Regions from separate parts of the Ensifer sp. R1-3 genome, predicted to be linked through region 1. Evidence: predicted binding sites of a transcription regulator. Region 1 holds the regulator's gene; each other region holds the start of a gene.

Region 1 (4,679 bases):
CGTCGAGCCGGCCTGAAGCGGCGGGTGTCGGCGTCGCCCTTCTCGGCTCGCTCTACATGATGCTGATCGTGCTCGTTCTGTCGCTGCCGATCGGCGTCGCCGCCTCCATCTATCTCGAGGAGTTCGCGCCGAAAAACCGGCTGACGGACCTGATCGAGGTGAACATCAACAACCTGGCGGCCGTACCGTCCATCGTCTACGGCCTCCTCGGGCTTGCCGTCTTCGTCAACTTCGCTGGCATGCCGCGCTCGGCAGCACTCGTCGGTGCCTTCGTGCTGACGCTGATGACGCTTCCGACGATCATCATCGCTACCAGGGCGGCCCTGAAGGCAGTGCCTCCGTCGATCCGCTCCGCCGCACTCGGCCTCGGCGCATCGAAGATGCAGACCATCTTCCATCACGTGCTGCCGCTTGCCATGCCCGGCATCCTGACCGGCACGATCATCGGCCTCGCCCATGCGCTGGGCGAAACGGCGCCGCTGCTTCTGATCGGCATGGTCGCCTTCGTGGTCGACTTTCCGGGGTCGCCGCTGGAGCCTTCCACGGCGCTGCCGGTGCAGATCTACATGTGGGCGAACGAGGCAGAGCGTGCCTTCGTCGAGCGTACGTCCGGAGCGATCATCATTCTCCTGATCTTTCTCATCTTCATGAATCTCGGGGCAATTCTCTTGCGGCGTCGCTTTGAGCGTCGCTGGTAGTGGGGTAAGGACTATGAACATCATGTCGGAAGCTGCAGTCGAAAAGGCTCTTGACCAGAAAATGAATACGGTGCCTTACAAGATGATCGGCAATGATGTGTCGGTCTATTACGGCGAAAAGCGCGCGCTCTTCGACGTCAACCTCAACATCCGCGAGAACACGGTCACGGCGCTGATCGGTCCCTCAGGGTGCGGCAAATCGACGTTTCTGCGCACTTTGAACCGCATGAACGACACGATCGAGAACTGCCGCGTGACCGGCAAGATCACGCTCGACGAGGACGATATCTATGATCCGTCGATCGACGTGGTGGAGCTGCGCGCCCGGGTCGGCATGGTGTTCCAAAAACCCAATCCGTTCCCGAAGTCGATCTACGACAATGTCTCCTACGGGCCGCGCATCCATGGCCTGGCACGCACCAAGGCCGAACTCGACGAGGTCGTGGAAACGAGCCTGCAGAAGGCCGGGCTCTGGAACGAGGTGAAGGATCGGCTGCAGGAGCCGGGCACCGGACTTTCCGGCGGTCAGCAGCAGCGCCTCTGCATCGCCCGCGCCGTCGCGGTCAGCCCGGAAGTCATCCTGATGGACGAGCCCTGCTCGGCGCTCGATCCCATCGCGACCGCGAAAGTCGAGGAACTCATCCACGAACTGCGGGCGAATTTCACGATCGTGATCGTCACCCACTCGATGCAGCAGGCGGCGCGCGTGTCGCAGCGCACGGCCATGTTCCATCTCGGCAATCTCGTCGAGGAGAACGATACCGACAAAATGTTCACCAACCCGGACGATCAGCGCACCCAGGACTACATCATGGGCCGCTTCGGCTGATGGCGAGAGGGGCGGCGCTTTTCCGTCCCTCCCGGTTTAAGATCGACCGAGCCATTCAGAACAGCGGGTCTCCCGAGGAAACGAATATGTCTCACGCACACATCATGTCCGCCTTCGACGAAGAGTTGAAGTATCTCACGCGCCGCATCTCCGAGATGGGCGGTCTTGCCGAGCAGATGGTCGCGGACTCCGTCCGTGCGCTCGTCAATTCCGATCTTGCTCTCGCCCAGAAGGTTATCTCCGACGACACCATTCTGGACGACGCGGAACGGCAGATCGGCGAAAAGGCGATCGTCACCATTGCCAAACGCCAGCCCATGGCCTCGGATCTACGGGAGATCATGGGTTCGATCCGTATCGCCGCGGACCTGGAGCGCGTCGGCGACCTCGGCAAGAACACCGCCAAGCGCGTGATTGCCGTCGCCGGTTCGGGCATACCGCGCAAGCTTGCGCGCGGCCTCGAACACCTGGCCGAGCTCGCGCTCGTTCAGTTGAAGGAAGTCCTGGACGTCTACGCCTCCCGTTCGCCGGAAAAGGCGAACAGCATTCGCGAACGCGATGAAGAGATCGACGCGATCTACACTTCTCTGTTCCGGGAACTGCTGACCTACATGATGGAAGATCCGCGCAACATCACGCCCTGCACGCATCTTCTTTTCTGCGCCAAGAACATCGAGCGTATCGGCGATCACGCGACCAACATTGCCGAAACGATCTACTACATGGCGACAGGCGCCCAGCCGCAGGGCGAACGGCCGAAGGACGACATGACGTCGACATTGGGTTCCGTGACGGACTGAGATCGCTCGGCATCCGGGCCTATGCAGAATTTGTTCCGGCCGCTTTGGCGCGGCCTACCACCGTGCGCGGCGGCATGACGGCTGTCGTGCGTAGGAAGGAGTCCTACTGAATGTTGCCGAAGATTGCCGTAGTCGAAGATGAGGAAGCCCTAAGCGTTCTCCTGCGCTACAATCTCGAGGCAGAAGGCTTCGAGGTCGATACGATCCTTCGCGGCGACGAGGCGGAGATCCGCCTGCAGGAGCGCCTGCCCGACCTTCTCATCCTCGATTGGATGCTGCCCGGGGTTTCCGGCATCGAGCTCTGCCGCAGGCTGCGCCAGCGGCCGGAAACGGAGCGCCTGCCGATCATCATGCTGACGGCGCGCGGCGAGGAGAGCGAGCGCGTGCGGGGCCTTGCCACCGGGGCCGACGATTACGTCGTCAAGCCCTTCTCGACGCCGGAACTGATGGCGAGGGTCAAGGCTATGCTCAGGCGCGCCAAGCCCGAGGTTCTGTCGACGCTCCTGCGCTGCGGCGATATCGAGCTCGACCGGGAGACGCACCGCGTCCACCGCCGCAGCCGCGAAGTGCGCCTCGGCCCGACGGAGTTCCGGCTGCTGGAATTTCTCATGTCCTCACCGGGGCGCGTCTTCTCCCGTTCACAGCTCCTGGACGGTGTCTGGGGGCACGACATCTATGTCGATGAACGGACCGTGGACGTCCATGTCGGACGTCTGCGCAAGGCACTGAACTTCTCCAACATCCCCGACGTCATCCGGACGGTGCGCGGCGCGGGCTATTCGCTGGAGAGCTGAGACCGAAGGTGCCGGCTTACGGCATGGCAAAGAAAAAAGGGGCCTTTCCGGCCCCATTTTTCGTCGTGCATCCAGAGCGGAATGAGCAAGGCGCCTCAGCGCATGCGCCGGCGCTCGGCAGAGGGCTGGTAGGCCAGCCGGGCATGAAAGGTGCAATAGGGAGAGGCTTCCGGGGAGTCGTTGCCGCAGAAGTGAAACTCTTCCTTGAGCGGGTCGCCGATCGGCCACTTGCAGGTGCGTTCGGTAAGCTCCGTGAGCTCCAGCCGCCGCGACATCGGCAGGACGATATTCCTGTCGATCTGCAGCTCCTGGTCGATCGCCAGGTCGACTGCGAGCTCTTCCTTGAGCGCGGTCGCACCGGCCGTGCGGGTTACGGTGCGGGTTACGGAACGCGCAGCATAGTTCGGTGCGCGCGGGGCAGACGTCGCCCGTTTGGGGCGGGCTGCAGCGGCCGTGCTTCCGCCGGCCTTGGCGCGCCCGGGCAGGCTCAGCCGATGAACCTTGCCGATGACCGCGTTGCGGCTGACGCCGCCCAACTGCGCCGCGATCTGGCTGGCGCTCAGGCCCTCCGACCACAGCTTCTTCAGTTTCTCGACCCGCTCGTCAGTCCAGTTCATCTCTGCACTCCCCGTTCTCGGCGTTGGGATGGCGGAATCCGTCACCGCTCTCCGGGAAAACCCCGAAGATTCAACGCGATAATACTTTTGGTGACTAGGTCCGCCGCATGCGTCTAGTAATTGAATGTTAACCTACCGGCAGGGTGACTCCGTGGCAAGAGTCGCCGGAATCGCGCCGAATCGATTTCGCGGTTTTCCCCAACTTGCTGTCGGAGCGTTGCATTTTTGCAAGTCCCAGAGTGCGATTTTTTCGCGCTTCGGAATCGGTATCCGCAAAGCGCCTGCAAACCTTGGTTTTGTTGACATCGCGGTGCGAAATGGGAATAGTGCCTGTCGCCGCCGCAAGGCGGCATTTTTGATTTTTATCGGGCCGAAGTCCGATGCCGCCGGAATGAAGGAGAGCTCGACATGGCCGCAACCACGCCGCTTTACGACACCTATCTGCGGGCGCCGTTGCGTTTCGAGCGAGGTGAAGGCGTTTGGCTGATCGCCGAAGACGGCACGCGCTATCTCGATTTCGCTGCCGGTGTCGCCGTGAACTCGCTCGGCCATGCCCATCCTCATCTCGTCGAGGCGCTGAAGGCGCAGGCCGACAAGGTCTGGCATCTGTCCAATCTCTACGAGATTGCGGGGCAGGAAAGCCTTGCGCGGCGGCTGACCCAGGTGACCTTCGCCGATCGGGTGTTCTTCACCAATTCGGGTGCGGAAGCGCTCGAATGTGCGATCAAGACGGCGCGGCGCTATCATTTCGCCAAGGGGCACGTCGAGAAGTTCCACGTCATCACCTTCGAAGGTGCTTTCCACGGCCGCACGCTCGCGACGATCGCCGCCGGCGGACAGCAGAAATACATCGAGGGCTTCGGGCCGAAGGCGCCGGGCTTCTATCAGGTCCCCTTCGGCGATATCGGCGCGGTCAAGAACGCGATCAATGAAGAAACCGC
Region 2 (4,679 bases), 790 kb from region 1:
ACAGCGCCCTCGGGCGAAACGCCGGAGGGCAGAAGCTGGACGAGCTCCGGTTCGCCGCCCGTATCCTTGTAGACGCCGACGATCGAGGCACGCTCGGACAGAACGAAGAAAAGCTTGTCTTCCCCGAATTGCGCCATTTCCAGGCCTTCCGGCTCGACGCCCTTCGCCGAGGAACGCTTTTCCGGATAGTGGCCGATCGACGCGATAGCGCGCTCGAAGCCTGCTCCCGATTCGTAGAGGACCTTCCCGGTCGTGTCGAAGATCGTGAAGCCGCGGCTCCCGCCCTCGTAGTCGCCCTCATTGGCGACGACCAGACGATCGTCGTCGAGCCACTTGATCGCATCGGGCTCGCGTTTGCGGCCCGCCTGCTCGCCGGTGAAGGCGATGGAGCCGTCACGCTTGGTGTCGATAGCTTCGAGATCGACCGTGCCCGCAGGGAAATGCGTCTTCACGGTCGCGGACTTGCCGTCGATGACGACGATGTGGTTGTTCTCCTGGAGGGTGAGTGCAATCTCGTCCCTGCCGTTGAAGGCAACGAACTCCGGCTCGGGATCGTCGCCGGCGACCTCGGCGAGACCGGTCAGCGTCACATGCTTGATCGTCGCGCAATCGGCCGCCCCGTCCTTCAGCGACAGGATCACGAGATCGCCTGCAGGCATCTGCGGGATCTGCCCGTCATTGACGTCCTCGTCGCGCTCGTTCTCGATCGCGATTGCGGCAAGCGTCCGATCCTTGTTCACGGCCACCGAGTCCGGCTGGCCGCCGAGATCGCAGGTGGCGTCCACCTTCCTCCCGGCAATGTCGACCACGGCGAGCACGCCGGACGGCTTGGTAAAGCTTTCGCTCGTGTTGACGGCAACGAGCGCTTTGGCGCCGGCTACCGCGACCGAGGTCGGCTCCCCGCTGAAAGAGACGATACCGCCTGCCTCAGGCGCCTTGGCATCGGTGATGTCGATGAACCCGATGCGCTTGCCGGGACTGTCGGAATAGATCAGCGTATTGCCGTCTTCGCTTGCGGTGATGATTTCGGCCGATGTCGGCGCGTTCCGCTCGGCTCCCTCGGGCAAATTCGTGGCCACCGCAAAGGATGCGATGCGGTTGAATACCTGTTCGGCCTGAACGACCGACGCCGTCGATGCGGCGAGCGCCGCGGCCAATGCCGTGGTGATGGAAAATGCTTTCATCTGTCCCTCCTTGTCGCGACACGCCTTTGCGCTTCCGCGTGCGTCCGAAAACGTCGGACGGGAGGCTTTTGCAACTGTCCTGTAACAGCTGGATGACAGCGAGGCTTGGAATGAAAAGAGGCCCGGATGACCGGGCCTCAATCAACCTGCCGAATGCCGCCTGGGCGGTATCGCGACAGATGGAACATGAACCAGTAGCGGACGGAGGCACCCGCCGCTCAATCGGTAAATTAGTTGACGGCGTCCTTGAGGCCCTTGCCGGCCGTGAACTTCGGCACGTTGCGTGCCGGGATGTCAACTTCCGCACCCGTCGACGGGTTGCGGCCCTTGCTGGCTTCGCGGCGCGATACGGAGAAATTGCCGAAGCCGACGAGGCGGATGTCGCCGCCGTTCTTCAGTTCGCCCTGAATGGTCTCAAAAACTGCATCAACGGCAGAAGACGCATCTGCCTTCGAGAGTCCGGCCTTGTCGGCTACGGCAGCCACGAGCTCATTTTTGTTCATGTTTCCACCCCTTTCATGCTGGTTCGAAACGACTGTCTTCTTAAGGCGGGGCTGCGAGAGCAATGCCCACGTCTTGCCATTCCCAATTGCGCCTAATCCCTTGGAATGCAAGGGTTGCAGCGTGCTTTTACAACAAAAAAGACCGGCAGAACGCCGGTCTTCCTTGTTTTTCTGGCCGAAGGGCGCAAGCGGGACACACTTACCACCCTATCTGTACTGCCTCAGTGGGCAATCGAAGTGCCCGCTTCGTCCTGCGAATCAACGGACGGCAGGGCGGCCGGCTGGCTTGCCGGATCCCATTCGATGGGCTCCGGAAGCCGCAGCAACGCGTGCGCGATCACCTCGCCCATCCGCGAAACGGGGATGATTTCGAGGCTGTTCTTGACGTTGTCAGGGATGTCGGCGAGGTCCTTGGCGTTCTCCTCGGGGATCAGCACCTTCTTGATGCCGCCGCGCAGAGCCGCCAGCAACTTCTCCTTCAAACCACCGATCGGCAGGACGCGTCCACGCAGGGTGATTTCACCCGTCATCGCCACGTCCTTGGAGATCGGGATACCGGTCATCACCGACACGATCGCCGTCGCCATGGCCACACCGGCGGACGGACCGTCCTTCGGAGTTGCGCCCTCGGGCACGTGGACGTGAATGTCGCGCTTGTCGAACAGCGGCGGCTCGATGCCGAAATCGATCGCGCGCGAGCGGACATAGGATGCCGCTGCCGAAATGGATTCCTTCATCACGTCACGCAGGTTGCCGGTAACCGTCATGCGGCCCTTGCCGGGCATCATCACGCCCTCGATCGTCAGCAGTTCGCCGCCGACCTCGGTCCAGGCGAGACCGGTGACCACCCCGACCTGATCGTCGCGCTCGGCTTCGCCATGGCGGAAGCGCGGCACACCGAGATAGTCGTGGATGTTCTCGGCCGTCACTTCGACCTTCTTGGTCTTGCCCTTGAGGATCTCCGTCACCGCCTTGCGCGCCAGCTTCATCAGCTCGCGCTCGAAGTTGCGCACGCCCGCTTCTCGCGTGTAGTTCTGGATGACCGCCATAAGGGCGCCATCGGTCACGGAGAATTCGTTCGGCTGGAGCGCATGATCGCGGATCGCCTTCGGCAGCAGGTGCCGCTTGGCAATCTCCCGCTTTTCATCTTCGGTATAGCCGGCAATGCGGATGACTTCCATGCGGTCCATCAGCGGCGGCGGAATGTTGAGCGTGTTCGCCGTGGTGATGAACATCACGTTGGAGAGGTCGTATTCCACCTCCAGGTAGTGATCCATGAACGTCGAGTTCTGTTCCGGATCGAGCACCTCCAGAAGCGCCGAAGACGGATCGCCACGGAAGTCCTGGCCCATCTTGTCGATCTCGTCGAGCAGGAAGAGCGGATTGGACTTCTTCGCCTTCTTCATCGACTGGACGACCTTACCCGGCATGGAGCCGATATAGGTCCGCCGATGGCCGCGAATTTCGGCCTCGTCGCGAACGCCGCCCAGTGCCATGCGGATATATTCGCGGCCGGTCGCCTTGGCGATCGACTTGGCGAGCGACGTCTTGCCGACGCCGGGAGGACCGACGAGGCACAGGATCGGCCCCTTGATCTTGGACGAACGGGCCTGCACCGCCAGGTACTCGACGATACGTTCCTTTACCTTGTCCAGACCGAAGTGATCGGTATCCAGCACCTTTTCGGCGTGGTTGAGATCGGTCTTGATCTTCGACTTCTTGCCCCAGGGCAGGCCCAGCAGCCAGTCGAGATAGTTGCGGACCACAGTCGCTTCCGCCGACATCGGGCTCATCTGGCGCAGCTTCTTCAGCTCCGCATCCGCCTTTTCGCGGGCTTCCTTGGAGAGCTTCGTCTTGGAGATGCGCTCTTCGAGTTCGGCCATCTCGTCGCGGCCGTCCTCGCTGTCGCCGAGCTCCTTCTGAATCGCCTTCATCTGCTCATTGAGGTAGTACTCGCGCTGCGTCTTCTCCATCTGGCGCTTGACACGCGAACGGATGCGCTTTTCGACCTGAAGAACCGAAATCTCGCCTTCCATGAAGCCGAGCGCCTTTTCGAGGCGCATCTTCACGCTCGTCGTCTCCAGCATTTCCTGCTTTTCGACGATCTTGATCGACAGGTGGGATGCGACGGTATCAGCGAGCTTCGAGTAGTCTTCGATCTGGCTCGCGACGCCGACGACTTCCGGCGAAATCTTCTTGTTGAGCTTCACATAGCTCTCGAATTCGGAAACGACCGAACGGCTCAGCGCCTCGATCTCGACCGGATCCTCGTCCGGTTCGGGCAGTGCATGGGCCATGGCCTCGTAGAAATCGTCACGCGGCGTATAGCGCTCGATCTCGGCACGCGACCGTCCTTCGACCAGAACCTTCACGGTGCCGTCGGGGAGCTTCAGAAGCTGCAGCACGTTTGCAATCGTGCCGACTTTGTAAATGGCGGAGGGTTCCGGATCGTCATCCGTAGCGTTGATCTGGGTCACGAGCATGATCTGCTTGTCCGTACCCATGACCTCTTCGAGTGCACGGATCGACTTTTCCCGGCCGACGAAGAGCGGCACGATCATGTGGGGGAAGACCACGATGTCACGCAGCGGCAGAACCGGATAGGTCGCGCTTTCAGTCGCCGGAGACGTTTTGTTCGTCATATCATTTCCTTTCCGTCCCGATGTTCGGGCCCGTTTCCGGGAGCCTCTACGGCACTCCCGGCTGTCACATTTCGTACATGAAAGTGGAGTGCAAGAGAGGCCTTTTCAAGGTACGGCGCAATCCCCGCCTTCATGGATAATCCCCGACCTTTAAGCTCGGATGCTGTTGCAGACCTTGCGACCTGCCCGGATATCGCGGTCCGCAAATACGCATCCATTGAATCGGCACATCATCGCGTTGTTGCGGCACTTTAGCAACAATCGATTGGTGCGATCACCATGATTTTGAACTGAAACATTCGAGCGAACGGGCCGGAACGGCGCCTGCAGAGCCGTCCTCCAAAACGCCG
Region 3 (4,679 bases), on a different replicon from region 1:
ATCATGGTAGCCAAGCTCGGCCAGGACGGGCACGACCGCGGCGCCAAGGTGATCGCATCCGCCTTCGGCGATATCGGCTTCGATGTCGTCGCGGGCCCCTTGTTCCAGACGCCGGAGGAAGCTGCCGATCTGGCGCTCGCCGAAGAGGTCACCGTTATCGGCGTTTCATCGCTTGCCGCCGGGCACAGGACGCTGATGCCGCAACTTGCCGAGGCACTGAAGAAGCGCGGCGGCGAGGACATCATCGTCGTCTGCGGCGGTGTCATCCCCCGGCAGGACTATGATTATCTGATGGAGAACGGCGTCGCCGCCGTCTTCGGACCCGGCACCCAGGTGCTCGACGCGGCGCGCGCCGTGCTGGACCTGATCGAAGGCAAGCGGCGAAACGTGTAAACCGGCCGAGTTCAAGTCTCGATCCGGAGCTTCATCCGGTCGGCTGCAAAGCGCGTTCGCGAATATTCGACCGGGCGGCCTTCTAGATCGGCGTTGACCGATTGCGTCTCCATGACGATCGCCCCCGGCGATAGTTTCAGAAGCGAGAGTTCCTCTGCCTCCGCGTGCCGCGCGACGATCTCCGTCGAGACCCGGACGTAGTCGTCGAGCCCATGCGCGGCAAAGGCCTTGGTGACCGAGCCGAGCTGCGCATATTCCTCCGCCATCCTCGCAAAGCGCTCGGCGGGGTAGTAGCTGACCGCCGTCGAAAGCGGCCGCCCGTCGCCGCTGCTGACGGTGCTGAGCTCGATGAGAGGGGTGCCTGGGGGAACGCCAAGCGCAGTGGCGATTTCGCCGCTTGCCGGCACTTGGGCGTGCCCCAGGAGCTCGGTTCCGATTTCTCTCACCTGGCGGCCGAGACCCTGCGAGAAGCGAGTGCGCCGCGAGATCGGATAGCTCACGCGATCCTTGCGCTCGATCATCGTGCCGCGCCCCTGCACCGCGCGCACCAGACCTTCTTCCGCGAGTGCGGCCAGCGCGCTGCGGACGGTGTGGCGATTGACGCCGAATTCCGCCGCAAGGGCCGTCTCCGGCGGCACCATGCCGGTGGCGTCATAGTCGCCATTGCTGATCGCGAGCCGTATCCTGTCGGCAATCTGCCGCCATAGCGCCACGCCCATCTGCCGTTCGACGACCTTCGCCACCATCTTCTTCGCCCCGCTTCTTCGCCGCCAGTTTCTTAGCAAATGTCACAAGCCTGTCATTTGCGAAGGTTATGGAAAGGTATAAGATGTATAGTTGTCTAGATCAATAGACATTTTGGAGTGAGATGATGGACGCAGCGAAGACAAGTGACGATGCAGGCGTCGCTCAGCGCCGGGAAGGCATGCGGCTGCTGGCGCGCGCGACGCTCGGCGAACTTTCCTTGGCCTGGGACGCGATCGACGACAAGCCGGAGGTCGCGCCGGTGCGCGGTCCGGAAACCGGGCTCGTCATGGTGCGCGGCAAGATCGGCGGCGGCGGCGATCCTTTCAATCTCGGCGAGGCCACCGTTTCACGCGCCACCGTGCGGCTTTCGACCGGCGAGGTCGGCCATGGGCAGCTGCTCGGCACCGACAAGGCACGCGCCCGCCTTGCCGCGATCTTCGACGCGCTTTTTCAGAGCGCTGCGCATCGCGCAAGCGTCGAGGCGCTGCACGAGCAGGTGGCCGCTCGTCTCGATGCGGAAGACCGTCGCAAGGCCGAGGAAACGGCCGCGACCCGCGTCGACTTCTTCACCATGGTCCGCGGAGAGGATTGATGACCGCCCAATCGCAAATCTATAGCGGCGCCTTCGCCGATCCCGTCTTCGAGGCGCAGTCCGTGTTCCGCAGCCTGATGGACTGCTTCGCCCGCCCGGGCATCATCGGCCGGCTGTCCACTGCTGCAGCCCCGCCGGCGCCACTCGGAGAGGCAAGCGGAGCTGTCGCGCTCACGCTCTGCGACCATGACACGCCGGTCTGGCTATCGCCGGCGCTCTCCAAATCCTCGGCGCCGAAGTGGATCGCGTTTCACACCGGCGCCGGCGTCACCGACACGAAGGACGAGGCCCGCTTTGCCTTCTTCGAGAAGGGCGCGGCCGTGCCGGGCTTCGACCAGTTCGCCCTCGGCACCCAGGAATATCCCGACCGTTCCACCACGCTCGTCGTCGAGGTGGAAGCGCTCGAAGGCGGGCAGCCGCTCATCGGTCGGGGACCGGGAATCAAGAACGGGATCGTCATCGCACCGAAGGGTCTGCCCGACGTGTTCCTCGACCTCTGGGCCGCCAACCGGGCGATCTTTCCGCGCGGCATCGATCTCGTCCTGACGGCGCGCGAGGCAGTGCTCTGCCTGCCGCGCACCACCAAACTCGAGCGGGAGTAAGCGCATGTATGTAGCCGTCAAGGGCGGAGAAGCCGCCATTGCCAATGCTCACCGGCTGCTGGCCGACCGCCGGCGCGGCGACCGGGCGCTGCCCGCGATCACCATAGATCAGGTCGTCGAGCAGCTCGGGCTCGCGGTCGACCGCGTGATGGCCGAGGCCTCGCTTTACGACCGTGCGCTTGCGGCGCTTGCCGTGCGCCAGGCGCGCGGAGACATGATCGAGGCGATCTTCATCCTGCGCGCCTACCGCACCACCCTGCCGCGCTTCGGCTATTGCGAACCGGTCGACACCGCGAAAATGAAGGTCGAGCGGCGCGTCTCGGCGACCTACAAGGATCTGCCCGGCGGCCAGCTTCTCGGCCCCACCTTCGACTATACGCACCGCCTTCTCGACCCGTCGCTGATCGGCGAAGAACCGGTCGATGAGCCGGTGCTCAAGGAGCCGGGCGAACATGTCATGCGCGTCTCCGACATTCTCGACGGCGAAGGCCTGATCGAGGGCGACGGCAAGATGCCGGAAGGCCACGTGGCGGGCGACCTCACGCGCGAGCCGATGGAATTTCCGATGGCGCGCGATCTCCGCCTGCAGGCGCTTGCCCGTGGCGACGAAGGATTCCTGCTGGCGCTCGCCTACTCCACGCAGCGCGGCTATGGCCGCACGCACCCCTTCGTCGGCGAGGTCAGGATCGGCGAGGTCGAGGTCGAACTGGAGCTGCCGGAGCTGGGCTTTGCCGTTTCGCTTGGGGTCATCCGCGTTACCGAATGCCAGATGGTCAACCAGTTCAAGGGCTCGTCCAGGCAGCCGCCGCAATTCACCCGCGGCTACGGGCTCGTCTTCGGCCAGAGCGAGCGCAAGGCGATGTCGATGTCGCTGGTCGACCGGGCGCTCCGGACCGACGAATTCGACGAGGACATCGTCGCTCCCGCCCAGGATCAGGAATTCGTCATCTCGCATGCCGACAACGTCCAGGCGACCGGCTTCGTCGAGCACCTGAAGCTGCCGCATTACGTCGACTTCCAGGCCGAGCTCGACCTGGTCAGGCGCATGCGCCGGGAACACGACGCCGCCCAGGCCGGCGGCAAGGACGGCATGAAGGAGGCCGCCGAATGAACGACCTCGCAACTTACAACTTCGCCTATCTGGACGAGCAGACGAAGCGGATGATCCGCCGCGCGATCCTGAAGGCGATCGCCATTCCCGGCTATCAGGTGCCCTTCGCCTCGCGCGAAATGCCCATGCCCTATGGCTGGGGTACCGGCGGCGTGCAGGTGACCGCCTCCATCCTCGGGCCCGACGACGTGCTCAAGGTGATCGACCAGGGCGCCGACGACACGACGAACGCCGTTTCGATCCGCGCCTTCTTCCAGAAGGTCGCCGACGTCGCCGTCACCACGAGGACGACGGAGGCGACGATCATCCAGACGCGCCACCGCATTCCCGAGGAGCAACTGCGAGAGGGGCAGACGCTCGTCTACCAGGTGCCCATTCCGGAACCCCTGCGCTTCCTCGAGCCGCGCGAAACCGAGACGCGCAAGATGCATGCGCTGGAAGAATACGGGCTCATGCATGTGAAGCTCTACGAGGACATCGCCCGCAACGGCCATATCGCCACGACCTACGCCTATCCGGTAAAGGTCGAGGGCCGTTACGTGATGGACCCCTCGCCGACGCCGAAATTCGACAATCCGAAGATGCATATGTCGGAGGCCCTCCAGCTCTTCGGCGCCGGCCGGGAGAAGCGCATCTATGCGGTGCCGCCCTATACCGAGGTCGTCAGCCTCGATTTCGAGGATCACCCCTTCGAGGTCCAGAAATTCGACAAGCCCTGCGCCCTTTGCGGCGCCGAGAACGTCTATCTCGACGAGGTGGTGCTCGACGACAAGGGCGGGCGCATGTTCGTCTGCTCCGACACCGATCATTGCGAGGATCGCCGGGCGCACGGCCATGCCGGCGCCATGCTCGCCCCCGCCGCGAAAGAAAGCCAGGAGGCTGCAGAATGAGCGCCGTGCCGCTTCTGAAAGTCAGTGACGTTTCGAAATTCTATGGAAGCCGCATCGGCTGCCGCAACGTCTCCTTCGAGCTCTATCCGGGCGAGGTGCTCGCCATCGTCGGGGAATCCGGATCGGGCAAGACCACGCTGCTCTCCTGCCTCTCGACCCGGCTGATGCCGACATCCGGCATCGTCGAATATCACATGCGCGACGGCCAATACCGGGACCTCGCGCGCATGAGCGAGGCCGAGCGGCGCTTTCTGATGCGCACCGATTGGGGCTTCGTTCACCAGAACCCGGCGGACGGGCTGAGGATGACGGTTTCGGCCGGCGCCAATGTCGGCGAGCGTTTG

What was found. The regulator PhoB, encoded in region 1, activates phosphate uptake and scavenging genes when phosphate is short. The targets are predictions, from matches to a motif close to TGTCATNNANCTGTCAT.
Region 2: a site for PhoB is predicted at 1,266-1,282, ahead of M1D43_RS07200 (esterase-like activity of phytase family protein). Genes of this name have one in related genera too.
Region 3: a site for PhoB is predicted at 1,180-1,196, ahead of phnF (phosphonate metabolism transcriptional regulator PhnF). Genes of this name have one in related genera too.

What each region holds. Positions count from the first base shown of each region.
Region 1 covers NZ_CP096515.1:2,278,859-2,283,537, reverse strand. Annotated here, with positions in the region: gene pstA (phosphate ABC transporter permease PstA) at 1-698, shown strand, start outside; gene pstB (phosphate ABC transporter ATP-binding protein PstB) at 712-1,527, shown strand; gene phoU (phosphate signaling complex protein PhoU) at 1,614-2,327, shown strand; gene phoB (phosphate regulon transcriptional regulator PhoB) at 2,438-3,121, shown strand; gene M1D43_RS10995 (GcrA family cell cycle regulator) at 3,217-3,738, opposite strand; gene M1D43_RS10990 (aspartate aminotransferase family protein) at 4,147-4,679, shown strand, end outside.
Region 2 covers NZ_CP096515.1:1,490,507-1,495,185, forward strand. Annotated here, with positions in the region: gene M1D43_RS07200 (esterase-like activity of phytase family protein) at 1-1,184, opposite strand, end outside; gene hupB (DNA-binding protein HupB) at 1,415-1,687, opposite strand; gene lon (endopeptidase La) at 1,909-4,329, opposite strand.
Region 3 covers NZ_CP096516.1:1,484,716-1,489,394, forward strand. Annotated here, with positions in the region: gene scpA (methylmalonyl-CoA mutase) at 1-393, shown strand, start outside; gene phnF (phosphonate metabolism transcriptional regulator PhnF) at 405-1,139, opposite strand; gene phnG (phosphonate C-P lyase system protein PhnG) at 1,265-1,732, shown strand; gene phnH (phosphonate C-P lyase system protein PhnH) at 1,732-2,334, shown strand; gene M1D43_RS24195 (carbon-phosphorus lyase complex subunit) at 2,339-3,445, shown strand; gene M1D43_RS24200 (alpha-D-ribose 1-methylphosphonate 5-phosphate C-P-lyase PhnJ) at 3,442-4,335, shown strand; gene phnK (phosphonate C-P lyase system protein PhnK) at 4,332-4,679, shown strand, end outside.